DNA from 2 places in the Taylorella asinigenitalis MCE3 genome. Region 2 is predicted to be linked to the other one. Evidence: predicted binding sites of a transcription regulator. Region 2 holds the regulator's gene; the other holds the start of a gene.
The links. Region 2 encodes HrcA, which represses chaperone genes, less so after heat shock. Its sites were predicted from a motif close to TTAGCACTCNNNNNNNNNGAGTGCTAA; they were not measured.
Positions count from the first base shown of each region.

Region 1 (8,082 bases), 760 kb from region 2:
CCTATTTTTAGAATTGTTTGATTGATTTTGTCCCGAGTTTTGCGAGCCACGTCTGATGCAGCTTGCAAGCAATCTTCAGCACCGCTAGCGTATAAAATCGCACGAGATGAGTTGATTAAGAGAGCATTGCCACCGAAAGAGAGGGCGGCAGTCACAGTAGCCTCCAAATCCCCGCCCTGAGCCCCTATGCCAGGAATCAGAAGCGGCATATCAGGCCCAACAATTTCTCGAACGCGTGCAATCTCATTCGGATAAGTCGCACCCACGACAAGCCCAAGCTGCCCGCTAGCGTTCCACTTTTTGCACGCAAGGGTGGCTATATGCTCGTAAAGTCTCATCCTGCCATATTCTCCCTCGACCTCAAGAAATTGAAGATCCGAACCACCCGCATTCGATGTACGACACAAAACGATAACACCGCGATCCTTCCACTCCAAATACGGCTCTATCGAATCAAAGCCCATATACGGATTCACGGTCACAGCATCCGCACCATAGCGCTCAAAAGCCTCAATCGCATACTGCTTCGCTGTCGTGCCAATGTCTCCGCGCTTTGCATCAAGAATAACCACAAGCGACGGATGCTCCCGACGTATATGCTCGCACAACCTCTCCAGCTCCCGCTCTGCACCTAATGCCGCAAAATACGCAATCTGCGGCTTAAATCCGCACACATAAGGAGCACAAGCATCCACCATATCGCGACAAAAATCGTACACCCCTTCCGTAGTGCATGCATAATGAGTGGGAATGCGGCTGATATCAGGATCAAGCCCAAGCATCAGTGCCGAATTTTGCTTATCCCACACCGCACGAAGTTTAGTGATGAAATCCATAACTACGACCAATCAGCGAAATAGCGAATTACAAAATAAAGCCATGTGAAAAATGAGAAGACAAGACATAGGAAAATAGCGGCACTTCCAAGATCCTTCGCTCTTTTGATCATCTCGTCGTAGTCATTTATTATGCGATCGCCCAAGGTCTCGAGTGCGGAATTAAGCAACTCTACGATAAGCACAAGAAATAAGGTGAATAAAAGCACAATCACTTCGATTGGCGTGCGTCCAAGAACAAATGCTAATGGGCACATAAAGCATGCGATTAAAAATTCCTGGCAGAAGGAGGCTTCAAATTTGAAGGCAGACCTGAACCCTTGGAATGAATATTTTGTGGCATTCCAGATACGGTTATATGTGAGCTTGCTTTTGTATGGACTTTCGTAGTCTTCTGACATTTTAGGTGGCAATGTTTTCGAATCCGAAAATTATAACTGATACCCGCAAAAATAAAGGCATAAACCCCGTGTGAAGTTTACGCCTTTCATTGTGTATGGTTATCTTAAAAATTAGAAGCCCATGCCACCCATACCGCCCATGCCGCCCATGTCAGGCATTGCAGGAGCAGGTTTGTCTTCAACAACTTCAGTTACTGCAGCTTCTGTAGTTAGAAGTAAGCTTGCAACTGATGCCGCATTTTGCAGTGCGTTACGAGTCACTTTAGTTGGATCAAGAACGCCTTGTTCCATCATATCGCCGTACTCACCTGTAGCTGCGTTGTATCCGTAGTTACCTTTACCGTTAAGAACGTTATTTAAAACTACGCTTGGCTCCTCACCAGCATTTGATACGATAGTGCGAAGTGGAGCTTCGATAGCACGTAAAACAAGTTTGATACCAGCATCTTGATCTGCATTTTCGCCTTTAACCGCAGAAATTGCTTCTTTAGTGCGAAGTAAAGCGACACCACCTCCAGGAACAATACCTTCTTCGACTGCAGCACGAGTTGCGTGTAGAGCATCTTCTACGCGAGCTTTTTTCTCTTTCATCTCAACTTCAGTCGCAGCACCAACACGAATAACAGCAACGCCACCAGCTAATTTAGCTACGCGCTCTTGAAGTTTTTCGCGATCGTAATCAGAAGTAGCTTCTTCGATTTGACGACGAATTAAATTAACGCGAGATTCAATTTTTTCTACAGCACCTGCACCGTCGATAATAGTTGTGCTTTCTTTAGCAACTTCTACACGTTTAGCTTGACCAAGATTCTCTAAAGTAGCTGTTTCTAAAGACATACCAGTTTCTTCAGAAATAACAACACCATTAGTTAGGATTGCGATATCTTCAAGCATAGCTTTACGACGATCACCAAAACCTGGAGCTTTAACTGCAACAGTTTTAAGAATGCCACGGATATTGTTTACTACTAATGTAGCTAGAGCTTCACCTTCCACGTCTTCAGCGATAATTAGTAGAGGGCGGCTAGTTTTAGCAACTTGCTCTAACACTGGCAATAAATCGCGGATATTTGAGATTTTTTTGTCGTAGATAAGTATAAATGGCTCATCTAGAGCAGCAATTTGTTTTTCGCCGTTATTAATGAAATATGGAGATAGGTAGCCACGGTCAAATTGCATACCTTCAACTACATCTAACTCATTTTCAAGTGATTTACCGTCTTCAACAGTAATAACACCTTCTTTACCTACTTTGTCCATAGCATTAGCGATAATTTCACCTACTGAAGTATCGCTATTTGCTGAGATAGAAGCAACTTGAGCGATTTCTTTTGAAGTCGAGCTTGGACGTGAAAGTTTTTGAAGCTCTTCTACAGAAGCCGCAACCGCTTTATCGATACCGCGTTTAAGATCCATTGGATTAATACCAGCCGCTACATATTTAAGTCCTTCTTCTACGATTGATTGAGCAAGGACTGTAGCTGTAGTGGTGCCGTCACCCGCATTATCCGCAGTTTTAGAGGCAACTTCACGAACTAGCTGTGCACCGATATTTTCGAATTTATCTTTAAGTTCAATTTCTTTGGCAACGCTTACGCCGTCCTTCGTTACTAATGGTGCACCAAATGAGCGCTCTAATACAACATTACGTCCTTTAGGGCCAAGTGTAGTTTTAACTGCGTTAGCTAGTACGTTTACGCCACGAACAATACGTGAGCGTGCGTCATCACCGAAAAATACTTGTTTTGCTGTCATTTTATAAATTCCTAAAATTTTTTAACTATATAAATGTGGGGTCAATATGCGATTATTCAACTACAGCAAGGATTTCTTCGTCACGAATAACTAAGAATTCTTCACCGTCCATTTTTACTGCTTGTCCAGCATATTTACCGAAAAGTACACGATCGCCTACTTTTAAATCTACAGAAATTAACTGACCGCTTTCTGATTTACGACCTGGGCCAACTGCTACAACTTCACCGATATCTTGTTTTTCTTCAGCACTTCCGGCAAGGATAATGCCAGACTCAGTAGTTTTTTTGTTATCTACTCGTTTGATAACCACTAAATTTTGTAATGGACGTAATGCCATGGATAAACTCCTAATACGTAATCAAAATAAAAAAATTAGCACTCAATGCTCATGAGTGCTAATTATATGGGCTAAATTGTAAATTTCAAGAGTGGATTGAAATCCTTCCCATTTTAGCGAACAGGTAAACCGTAGTGAAGTCCGCCTTCAGTGTATAGTTTATTGATTCCACGCGGAATTTTAAGAACACTGTCTTTTCCTACATTTCTCTCAAAGCTCTCACCATAGTTTCCAACTTGTTTGATAACTTGGTAAGCCCAGTCCTCACTAAGTCCTAAGTTTTTACCGCTTCCTTCAGTTACCCCAAGAAGTCTTTGTACGTTAGGGTTAGTAGATTTTTTCTGTTCATCTACGTTTTTACTAGTGATTCCAAGTTCTTCTGCATTCCATTGAGCATGCATAACCCATTTAACTATATTGAACCATTTATCATCGCTTTGACGTACAAAAGGTCCTAGAGGTTCTTTAGAAATAATTTCTGGCAATACCATATACTCATCTGGATTAGAAAGTTTTGAAATTCTGATTGATGCCAAGCCAGATGCATCAGTCGAGAATACATCGCATCGACCAGAAGCAAATGCATTAACTACTTCATTAAACTGATCAAATACTACTGGTTTATAAGTGATTTTGTTTGCACGAGCCCAGTCAGCCATAGTGTTTTCGTTAGAAGTACCAGTTTGCATACATACAGTAGCACCATCTAATTCTTTTGCACTTTTAACTCCAAGAGATTTTTTGATTAGAAATCCTTGACCATCGTAGAAATTAACGCCTGGAGACATAAGCCCGATAGCAGTATCTCTTTGCTGAGTTACTGTAGTGTTACGAGTAAGAATATCGATTTCCCCTGATTGAAGGGCAGTAAATCTTTGTTGAGAGTTCAAAGGTACAGTTTTAAATTTAGTAGCATCACCAAATACTGCCGCAGCAACAGATTTACATAGGTCCACATCAAGACCTTCCCATTCACCTTTATCGTTAGGAGCTGAGAAGCCAGCAAATCCAGTAGTGGTACCACATACTACGTGACCTCGACTTTTAACTGTGTCTAGAGTGTCCGCTTGAGCTTGAGCTGAAGCTAGTACAAGCCCAGCAAATAATAAAGATAATTTTTTCATGTAATCCCCTAAGAGAGTAATAGTTTGTTTAGAAAATATATCAAATTTAGGGTCAAAATGTGACAATGTAGCAAAAGGTAAAAAATCTTTTTCTTTATTTCAAAATGTATACACAAGGTATATACATGGTTAGAATAATTTCACTTTCTAATCCAAATGGAGATTTATTATGAAATCAACACTATTCTTAACAATGGGTTTGGCATTCAGTTCTGTAGCATTTGCTCAATCTGCTTCTACTATGGTTGATTCAGCTAAGGATGAGATGAAATCGGCTGTGGTTGAAAATACTGATGCAGATAGAAAACCTCTTCTTATCAAACCTAAAAATCAAGCTCAACCTAAATCAGTAACTAAAACTAATACTGATGAATCTATGGACGGCATGAAAGATGACCATGACCATGAGAAACATGATCATGACCATGACCATGACAAACATGACCATAAAAAACATGACCATGACCACAAGAAACATGATCATGACCATGACCATGACCATGACAAACATGACCATGACAAACATGATCATGATAAAGAGCACAAAAATGATGTTCTAAAAAAAAAGCACCAGTAAGTAATGTAAGCGAAAACGACATTGATGTGACTCAATGTTGGATTAGGCTTTTCCCTTCTGATAGGTTCTCTGCTTTATATTTTGATATAAAAAATAATAGTGAATCAGAAACTGCTTATGTAGTGGGTGTCAGTTCCGAAAAATTTGGGGTTGCTGACCTTCACGAAACATATACATCAGAAGATACATTAGTTGGTATGAGATCTGTTGATTGGGTTGAAGTTCCACCTCAATCAACAGTGAACTTCAAAAGTGGCGGATATCATGTAATGTTATCTAAACACGAAGTAAAAGTGGGTGATGAGATTGAGTTTAATGTCAAACTAAGTAACGACAAATCTAAATCGTTCTCTTGTAAGGCTAATGATGTAAAAGCCACAACTTACTAAGATGCGTAAAACTTAAAGGGCTAATTAACTTAGCCCTTTTTTTGTTTTTACTACACGATTTTGCTAGGATTTTTAACATTTAAATTTTGATTTCGCCTAAACCTTCTGCATTGATTCTATATGCTCGATAATAAGTTCATTAAATTTGTGTGGGACTGCTAAATTCATACCATGAGAAGAGGGCCCTATTATATGTAATTTAGAAGACGGCCACATATCATGTAAATCTCTAACAATTGTTGGGAAGGGTTTAGGACTATGCTCACCTCCTATAATCGTAATAGGAACTTCTTTATCTATATTTTCAAGATTTTCTTTCTCTATCAAAAATGGAGGTTCACTTTTTTGAACGTTTAGTGTGTGTATATTATCTAGAACCATTTCTTTAAACCATGGAACCATTTTCTTATAAGTCCCAGCCCCACTAACTAAGTCCACAAATTTTTCTGCACCTTTTTCAATTTCACCATCAAGAATAAATTGCAGGGCTTCACGTCGACCAGCTAGACCCTCCGTAAGTTGGGATTTGGTCCTAATCCCAGGGTCGGCAAGGATAATGGATTTAACTCTATCTTTGAAATCCAAGTACATTCGCATAGCTACCGCACCACCTCTAGAATGTCCAAGCACATGGAATTTATCAATTCCAAGATGATCCATAAGCAATATTAAATCTTTCGCATGCGCTTCATAATTAAAGTGCTCTGGGTGTGATTTGTGTGGCCAGTAGTGGGTCAAACTTGGAAGTATAAGACGCATATGTGAAGATAGGGGTTTCTCTTGTGCCTTCCAATATCTATAGTCGCACAAAGAGCCATGTATCATTAAAAGAGGAACCCCTTCACCTATATCCAAATAAGCAAAGGGGATATTATTTAAAACTAAATCGGAAACCATATTAATTCATATTTAGACGCTCTTTAGCTGTATCAGCCGCAGGTGTTCCAGGATACTCCTTAATAATACGATTTAAGGTGTTCTTATACTCATCTAAATTCTTAAGTTCATAATGATTACCTGCAATCACTAGCAAGGCATCACCAGCTTGAGGATTATTTGGATAAGTATTAACCATCTTAGTTAGTGTGTTTATAGAGCCTTTAAAGTCTTTAGTCGCATATCTGCTTCCCCCTTCATAAAAAAGGGCACTTGGGACTAGTACACTATTCGGATATGTAGCAGAGAAATTAGCTAACGCAGTAGCTGAAGCGTCATAATTTCCCTGTCTAAATAAATCTAAAGCTGTATCGTAAGCATTTTGTTCTACAGGGTCTCCTACCTGAGTAGGTGCGGTCACATCATTTGGCCCGCCTGAAGATATATTTTGTTTACGGACAGAATTTGATAGAACTTCAACTTGACCGCGTAACTTACGAATATCCTCTTGAAGTCTAACGATTTGATTAGATAACTCATTACGCATAGCTTCTGAATGCTTAAGCTGTGCACGCAATTCAAGAATGGCTCTGCGAGCCTGTTCATCCTCTGCAAAAGCTGGAGATGAAATAGCTACGAGAGCCACAGCCGATATTATAAATTTAGATATCGTAGATTTATTCATCTAACTCAAATCCTATTATTTCATGTACTGAATATCAGCCCTACGGTTTTGAGCGTGAGCTTCTTCAGAATTACCCATAGCTTGAGGTCTTTCTTTACCGAAACTTACAGCTTCAATTTGAGCAGAATTAACGCCATATTGATTTAACATACGTGCAACAGCAACAGAACGTCTTTGACCTAATGCAAGGTTATACTCCGAGCTTCCTCTTAAGTCAGTGTTACCTTCAATGCGAACAGAACGTTGAGCATTTGAAGTTAAGTATTTAGCATGAAGTTGTAACATTTCGTTATATTGAGGTTCAACATCATACCTGTCAAATGCAAAGTAAACAGATTTGTTTTGATAAAGAGGGCTTGCGGGGTTAAACGGATCCAAAATCACTTGAACAGGAGTACCATTTTGGTTAACTGTCGTAGTAGTTGCCCCTTCATTAGTCGTAGAAGTTTCAGTAGTAGAACAAGCAGCTAAGGCTAAAACTATAGAAGCAAGTGAAATTGATTTAATTATTCTTAGTGACATAATTTACTCCTTATTTAATAAACGGACCCCATGCAACAGCCGATACTGCACCCTTGCTTGGAATTACGGTAGAAAAGTTACTAACAATGTTAGATATCTTTATTTTACCCGATGAAACATGCATAACTTGCATTCCATTAGGCGAAAAGCTAGGAGAGAGGTCATCTGGGCCATTAGAAATAACTCTTTCCTCTCCTGTGGCTAGTTTCATTGTAACAATTACATAGTTACCATTTCTTAAACTAGTGTAAGCTAAATTTTCTGAGTCAGGTGAAATTCTAGGTGAAAGATTTTGAGATCCCTCAAAAGTAATCCTAGAAGAGGCACCATTACTTAAACCGGTACGATATACTTGAGGGCTACCACCTCTATCAGATACAAAGACAATACCTGAACCATTAGGAAAAAAGAAAGGCTCAGTCTCAATTTCAGGAGAAGAGGCTAGTAAACGTGGAGCTCTAGTTGACCCATCTCCCGAAACCATATAAATATCAGATAGGCCATCCATACTTAAAGCCACTGCCATTGAACGTCCATCAGGCGAGAAAGCTGGTGCACTATTATTTCCTTTAAAATT
Region 1 is NC_016043.1:353,481-361,562, forward strand. Features, by position in the region: gene TASI_RS01720 (CinA family protein) at 1-25, shown strand, start outside; gene pyrF (orotidine-5'-phosphate decarboxylase) at 1-836, opposite strand, end outside; gene TASI_RS01730 (diacylglycerol kinase) at 839-1,237, opposite strand; gene groL (chaperonin GroEL) at 1,349-2,992, opposite strand; gene TASI_RS01740 (co-chaperone GroES) at 3,045-3,332, opposite strand; gene TASI_RS01745 (amino acid ABC transporter substrate-binding protein) at 3,446-4,456, opposite strand; gene TASI_RS07910 (hypothetical protein) at 4,626-5,033, shown strand; gene TASI_RS01755 (copper chaperone PCu(A)C) at 5,060-5,422, shown strand; gene TASI_RS01760 (alpha/beta fold hydrolase) at 5,519-6,319, opposite strand; gene ybgF (tol-pal system protein YbgF) at 6,321-6,983, opposite strand; gene pal (peptidoglycan-associated lipoprotein Pal) at 6,999-7,505, opposite strand; gene TASI_RS01775 (PD40 domain-containing protein) at 7,516-8,082, opposite strand, start outside.
Region 1: TASI_RS01740 (co-chaperone GroES) is a predicted target of HrcA. The motif match lies at 3,368-3,394, and genes of this name have one in related genera.

Region 2 (8,082 bases):
TTGCTGGATGTAGTGGTGGTCGATGGGGATTTCCGTACAAGGCTCCAATTCAACAAGGTAACTGGGTAACTCAGGAGCAGTTAGATTTACTTCAAAAAGGAATGACCAAAGAACAAGTGGTCTTCGCATTAGGAAATCCTGTTTCAAAAGATATCTTTAGGGCTAATCGCTGGGATTATCGTTACACATTTAAATCAGGATTTGGGTCTATGATTAAACGGGATTTAAGCCTTTGGTTTGACAGTAACGATAGATTGGTGGATTGGAAGGCGGATCCATTGCCACAATCGCAGCCTGCGACTTTTAAAATTCAACAAACTGGTGGTGTTAAGCCTGAAGCCGCACCTGAAGTTCCAGCCAACTAATTTATGAAGATTTCTATCTCAGGGGCCTCTGGCCGTATGGGGCGCATGCTTCAAGAGGCAGCCACTCAAATTGCGAGACTTGAAATTGTCTCTCTTCTTGATCAAGGTATGACGGATGAGCAGTTGCTCGAAGGCCTTCGTGCGGCTGATTGTCTTATTGACTTTACTAGACCCGAAGCTTCTATGCATTACCTGCCTTTGTGCGAAGAGCTGGGTACGAAAATGGTCATTGGCACCACGGGTTTTACTGCTGAGCAGAAGCATCGAATCGAGCAAGCGGCTCAGAAAATCGCTATTGTGATGGCTTCGAACATGAGTTTCGGCGTTAATGTGACGGTTAAGCTTTTGCAAGAAGCGGCTAAGCTATTAAAAAATTATGATATAGAGATTTTCGAAGCTCATCATAAGCATAAGGTCGATTCTCCTTCAGGCACGGCTATTATGATGGGTGAGGCTATAGCTGACACATTGGACGTGAATCTTGCGGATGTGGCCGATTGGACGCGCCACGGTCAGGTTGGGGCTCGTAAGGATGGGCATATTGGCTTTTCTGTGGTACGAGGCGGCTCTATTGTCGGTGAACATAAGGTTATGTTTTGCGGTGAAGGCGAGGTTATTGAAATCACGCATAAGTCTTCGAGCCGTGAGCATTATGCTGAAGGGGCGTTTAAGGCGGCTCTATTTCTTGAGAGCAAGGACACTGGCTTATTCGATATGCAGGACGTTATCGCTTCTGATTTATAAGCCCTTGCTTTGTTCCAATCTCAGGTCCAAGGCTTAGGCCCTTGCTTAGAGCTTATTCTCCTAAGCAAATCCCACTCATAGATCTAAATCCCTCACTCTTCAGAACTTGTCTCTATGAGCTCCTTCGCATGTGCTTTAGTAGTCGCCGTGATTTTCACGCCTCCAAGCATACGAGCGATTTCGTCCACTCTTTGCGTTTCATCCAATTCGCGTATCGTTGAGATGGTTCCGCTTTCTCGGCTCTCTTTATTGACCTCAAAATGATGATGAGCACATGCCGCTACCTGAGGCAAATGTGTGACGCACAAAACCTGATGGTCGCCTGAAAGTTTACGCAAAAGTTTGCCTACTATTTCTGCAACGCCGCCCCCAATCCCAGAGTCAACTTCATCAAATATAAGAGTAGGCACTTGTTGCGCACGGCTGGCAATAACCGAAATTGCAAGCGATATTCGTGCTAATTCCCCTCCAGATGCGACTTTCGATAATGGCATAACTTCGGTCCCCGCATGACCTGCGACTAAAAATTGAACAGATTCCAATCCATGAGCATTCGCTTGTGGCAATGCTTCCGTCGCTATCTCAAATCGTCCTCCCTCCATCGCTAGTGTTTGCATAGCCTTACTAACTTCTGCCCCAAGAGTCGCTGCAGTGGCTTTTCTTGCTTCGCTTAGTTTACTGGCAATGGACATATAGTTACTCTCGCAATCCTGAACTTGAGTCTCAAGCCCATCAATATCAACAGACACTTCAAGATCAGCCAATCGTGCTTCTAACCGCTGTTTATGCTCAAGTGCATCCTCTGGTTGAAAGCGAAATTTTTTCGATAAATCGTAGTATTTGCGAAGACGTGCTTCAACTGAATCGAGTTGTGCGGGATCATTTTCAACATTATTGAGGTAACGACGTAATTCACTGTGAGCCTCATCTGCAGCGATTCTTGCGGATTCCAATGAATCTAATATATCACGCAAGGATTTATCGCTCTCAACTAAATCATTTAAGATTGAGACGCTTTGTTCTAAGCCATCGACTACACCAACACCAACTCCAGAACCATAGGCACATACAGCACCATCGTTTTCCGAATCAAGCAGATTAATGATTTGAGCAACGCCTTCAATCAGTTCACTCGCATTTGAAAGCCTAGTATGCTCTTCATTTATAAGAACCCATTCGCCCTCAACAGGCTGCAATTCTTGAAGCTCACTAAGCTCCCACTGAACCTGTGCAATTTCTCTATCAATACTATCGGCTTTTGATTTTGCTTCATCTAGTAGTTTTTTTGCTGATTGCCATTTATTCCATGCATCAGCTACTTCCCGTACTAATGAGAAATGACCTCCCTGTGCATCAAGTAAATCGCGTTGAGATTGTGAGCGTAATAAAAGTTGATGTGCGTGCTGGCCATGAATATCAATCACTAATTCAGCAATCTCCTTCATTAGTGCCAATGTACACGGCACCCCATTTATAAAGGCTTTGCTATTTGAATTTGAATCAATAATGCGTCGCAAAATTAACTCGTCTGTCCCGTAATCGTGCTCTTTAAGCCAATGCCCTACATTATCGCTAACAGTAAAAACTGAGGTTATATCAGCCTTTGCACAGCCACTGCGTACAACAGATGAGCTCGCTCTTTGCCCTAGTGTTAGAAGTAAAGCATCAATCAAAATAGATTTTCCAGCTCCAGTTTCACCCGTGAATACAGTAAATCCTTCCTCAAAAGAAATATCTGCACGTTCTACAATCACAAAATCACGAATATGCAGAGAAACTAGCATTCGCCTTCCTCATGGCCTTCTGGCATGATATTCCAGTGCAGTTTTTTGCGTAGAGTTGAGAAATAGCTATATCCCACTGGATGGATAAACTGAGCTGGATTCTTGGATTTTCGTACCATGATTTTGTCGTTAACTTGAAGATTATTCCAGCTTTGCATATCAAAGTGCACGTTTGCTCCAAACCCTGAATGGCTCGCATCGCATACGGTTAGAGTTATCGCTCCACTAGTAGGGAGCACAATAGGCCTATGCGATAGTGTCTGCGGTGCAATGGGCACGACTAAAAACGCATCTGTTTTAGGGTGCATAATTGGTCCATCCGCAGATAGAGCATATGCAGTAGATCCTGTAGGGGTGGAAATGATTATGCCGTCGGCCCTCTGCCTATACATATGAACCCCATCGAAATCAACGGACACCTCTATCATCCCTGCGATGCCAGCACGATTTAATACTACGTCATTTAGTGCGATACCTGCATGAATTTCCTCAGACCCACGAATTATCGAGCCTTCAAGTAAGGCTCTTTTTTCAACTGTAAATTTTCCTTCAATAACAGACTGCACTGCAGCTTTTGATTTATGTACTGGAACATCTGTTATAAATCCTAAACGACCATGATTTATGCCAAGTAATGGCACGTGATAAGGTGCAAGTGAGCGAGCGGCTCCCAACATTGTGCCATCACCCCCTAAAACAATAGCCATATCTGCAAGTGCACCAATCTGGTCCATAGAGCCAATGTGATACTCATTTAATCGAGTATATTTAGCTGTGTCTTTTTCGATAATAACTTCAATTCCCGCATCAATTAGCTGATTAGCCAATTCACGCAAAGGCACGTCCATGCCTGAATCTTGATAACGCCCAACCAAAGCAATGGTTGAAAAATGCATAGATCAACCTTATATAAGCAAAATATGATTAAATGAATTATATATTAAGCAGTGTATAAAATTGGTACTAGGATTTTTTTATCCTAGGGCATAATGGGTTTGAGATGGATGACAGATCTTCAGAATTACTTACTAAACTAATTCAAGAATATATTCAAAAGGGTCAACCTGTTGGGTCTAAGCTTTTGGCCACTCATTTCAGTTTGTCATCAGCAACTATACGCAACGTTATGTCGGATCTAGAACGTCTAGGCCTTATTCATAGCCCCCATACATCTGCTGGTCGGGTACCCACACCAAAAGGGTATTCATATTTTGTAAATAATTTGCTTACTTCTAAACCGAGTTTTTGTGAGAGCCATGCAATCATAGAAGAAGCTTTAAGTACTTCAAATGCAAATTCAGTTCCAGATTTAATTGAAACGGCGGCAGGCATTCTTTCAAAACTTACACATTTTGCAGGTGTAGTTGTAATTCCAAATAGAGAATTGCACTTTAGGCATATCGAATTTGTGCGACTCTCGGACAGAACGGTTCTGATGATTTTAGTGTCACCTGAAGGTGAAGTGTTCAATAAGATACTAAATGTGAACCCTGAAATTACGGATTCATCATTGCATGAAGCGGCTTTATTTTTAAATACACATTATTCAGGCATGCCTCTTTCACAAGTTAGAAGCGAAATCACAAATCAGCTGAAAGACTTAAAACTTGATATATCATCCCTAATGCAATCGGCTATAGATTCTGGATTGACATCTTCGGGTGGTCAAATAAAAATCGCAGGTCAGGGAAAACTTCTCGATTCTGAAGATTTGGTCAGTGATCTCTCAAAACTCAAGAAGACATTTTCGCTTTTTGAGCAAAAATCGGAACTTGCACATATACTGGATTTGGTATCGCATTCTCAAGGAGTGCAGATTTATATTGGCGGAGAGTCGCCATACATGCCACTTCAGGACTTATCTATAGTCGCATCATCCTATAAATCAAATGGTAAAATCATAGGGTCTTTAGGCGTGATAGGTCCAAGTCGCATGGCGTACGATAAGGTTATACCCATAGTTGATATCACGGCTAAATTATTATCAAATACATTGAATGGTTAATATGCATTCTTCATTAGATTCTCATAATAATCGCATAGGCGTTCTTCTTATAAATTTAGGTACACCAGAGAAACCAACAACATCCGCAATCAGGGCCTATTTAAAAGAATTCTTATCTGATAGACGCGTAATAGAGGTGAATCCAGTTATTTGGAAAGTGATATTGAATGCGTTTATATTGCCACTAAGAGCTCCAAAATTAGTACCTAAATATGAAAGTATTTGGTCTGAGGAGAGGGGTGCTCCGCTTTTGTATCATACGCAGGATTTAGCGGAAAATATTAAAAAATTCTTATCAAGCAACATTTCCGTTGGGGTGGCTATGACATACGGATCGCCCTCCATTAATGATGAAATCAAAAAGTTCGGTAATGAGGGAATTGAAAGAATTTTATTCGTGCCTTTGTATCCGCAGTATTCGGGATCAACTACTGGGTCTGTTTACGATGCAGTATCTAGAGCTTTAAATAAAATTAGGAACCTTCCCGAGATACGCTTTATAAAAAGCTATTACGAAAGAGAGGAGTATATTGGGGCTATTGTCAAGTCGATCTTAAGGCATTGGGATGAGCATGGAAAGCCAGACAGATTGCTATGCAGCTTTCATGGACTGCCACAAACTATGATCGATGCGGGAGATCCTTATTATGAGCAATGTGTGCGGACGGTGGAGCTGATAAAGGGGGCATTGCCACAGGGAGGGCCTCAAGTAGATTTGGCATTTCAATCGAAATTTGGTCGGGCAAAGTGGATTGAGCCTGCTACTGAATCGGTTATACGCTCTTACCCAGCTCAGGAAGTAAAAAATGTGCATATTATTGCTCCTGGGTTTGCGGCTGATTGCATAGAGACAATAGATGAAATCGACCGCGAATTGCGAGAAATATTTTCAGAAAATGGGGGCGAGAAATTTAGCTATATCCCATGTCTTAATGGTGATGAATTTTGGGCTCAGGGGCTAGCAAATATTATCAATGACCATATTAGTAATTGGAGTCAAAATGTTAAGACTTAATCCTAGAGGAGATTTTCCTGAAGTATCTGAGACGGCTTTTGTTGATCCGACGGCTATTGTCTGTGGTAGGGTTATTGTTGGGCCGAATGTGTTTATCGGTCCATATGCCGTTATTCGTGCTGATGAGGTAGACGCAAATGGGGATATCGAGCCTATTACAATCGGTGCTTATTCTAATATTCAGGATGGGGTAGTAATTCATTCTAAGGATGGGGCACCAGTTGTGATTGGAGAGCACTCAAGCATTGCCCACAGATCTATTATTCATGGGCCATGTGTTATTGGAAACCGTGTGTTTGTGGGCTTTAATACTGTGGTTTATAACTCGGTAGTGGGGGATGAATCTGTATTGCGTCATAACTGTGTGGTCGACAGCCACGATATTCCTGAGAGATTTTATTTGCCATCTGCGACTGTTGTTCGAAAAGCGACTGACCTAAACAAATTAGATACGGTGCCTGAGGATGCACGCAATTTCTCTGAATCCGTTATGCTTACAAATATTAGTTTTGCGGCGGCCTATAGGAAAATCCAAAATACTCTTTGAAGAATTACTTGAAATAATCAAAACCATCCCTAGATACATTGAGTAACTAGGGATTTTTTTGGAGTATTTATGCAAAATACTGATAATGATTTGAATAACTCTGAGCTTAATGAAGAAATAAATAATGAGTCTTCAGAGGATATTCAGGATCAAATCGAGGATGAGGGATTAGAGGGATTAGAACAGGATAACGGTTTTGTTGAGAGTGAAGACCCACAAAAATTGATTTCTGAGCTTCAAGAGCAAGTTATGCAGATGCAAGATCAAAGTTTGCGTGCTATGGCTGAAGTAGAAAATATTAGACGTCGTTCAAATGAAGAGATTATTAAGGCTCGCAAATATGCACTGGAGGGGTTTGCGGCGGAGTTATTGCCAGTAAGAGATTCGCTAGAGGCTGCTTTAAGTGCGGAAGAACAAAGTCTAGAAAGTCTAAAAGAGGGCATGGATCTTACTTATAAGCAATTAACTCAAGCTTTAGAGAGAAATAATCTTACAGAAATTGCTCCTGAAGCTTCAGCTAAGTTTGACCCTAATTTTCATCAAGCAATTTCATCTGTCCCTGACTCTGATGTAGAGAAAGACTGTATCGTTCAGGTATTACAAAAAGGGTATAAATTAGCAGATCGTGTGGTTCGTCCTGCGTTAGTGATAGTATCGGCTGGTTAGGTTAAAGGGAAAGATTGATGGGGTGCGGGGCCATTGCCACCTAAGGGAAGAAAATTTTCTATTTTTTCTTGAAATTTTTTATGCAACCCATACATACAAATCATAAAGAATTTATTTAAAGGATTTCAATATGTCTAAAATTATTGGTATTGACTTAGGAACTACTAACAGCTGCGTTTCAGTTATGGACGGCGGCCAAATTAAAGTCATCGAAAACTCTGAGGGTGCACGTACAACTCCATCTATCGTAGCCTATGCGGCAGACGGAGAAATTCTTGTGGGTGCTCCTGCTAAGCGTCAGGCTGTAACTAATCCTCAAAACACAATTTTTGCTGTTAAGCGATTGATTGGACGTCGTTTTAAGGATGAGGAAGTTCAAAAAGATATTAATCTTATGCCTTATAAAATCGTCGAAGCAGAAAACGGCGATGCATGGGTTGAAGCTAACGGTAAGAAATTAGCTCCACAACAAGTATCAGCGGACATCCTACGCAAAATCAAAAAAACTGCTGAAGACTATTTGGGCGAGGAAGTTAAAGATGCAGTGATTACTGTGCCTGCATATTTCAACGACAGTCAGCGCCAAGCTACTAAAGACGCAGGTAAAATTGCTGGCTTAAATGTACTACGTATTATCAATGAGCCAACAGCTGCAGCTCTTGCTTTCGGTCTTGATAAGCAAGAATCTCGCGACCGTAAGATTGCAGTTTTTGACTTAGGTGGTGGTACATTCGATATTTCAATAATCGAAATTGCAGATGTGGATGGAGCAAATCAGTTTGAAGTGCTATCTACAAACGGTGATACTTTCTTGGGCGGTGAAGACTTCGATCAACGAATCATCGACTATATTGTTAGCGAATTTAAGAAAGATCAGGGCGTAGATTTATCTAAAGATGTGCTTGCTCTACAACGTTTAAAAGAGGCTGCAGAGAAAGCGAAAATCGAACTTTCAT
Region 2 is NC_016043.1:1,232,403-1,240,484, reverse strand. Features, by position in the region: gene TASI_RS05835 (outer membrane protein assembly factor BamE) at 1-365, shown strand, start outside; gene dapB (4-hydroxy-tetrahydrodipicolinate reductase) at 369-1,109, shown strand; gene recN (DNA repair protein RecN) at 1,202-2,893, opposite strand; gene TASI_RS05820 (NAD kinase) at 2,887-3,789, opposite strand; gene hrcA (heat-inducible transcriptional repressor HrcA) at 3,894-4,898, shown strand; gene hemH (ferrochelatase) at 4,900-5,913, shown strand; gene TASI_RS05805 (LbetaH domain-containing protein) at 5,900-6,460, shown strand; gene grpE (nucleotide exchange factor GrpE) at 6,530-7,126, shown strand; gene dnaK (molecular chaperone DnaK) at 7,257-8,082, shown strand, end outside.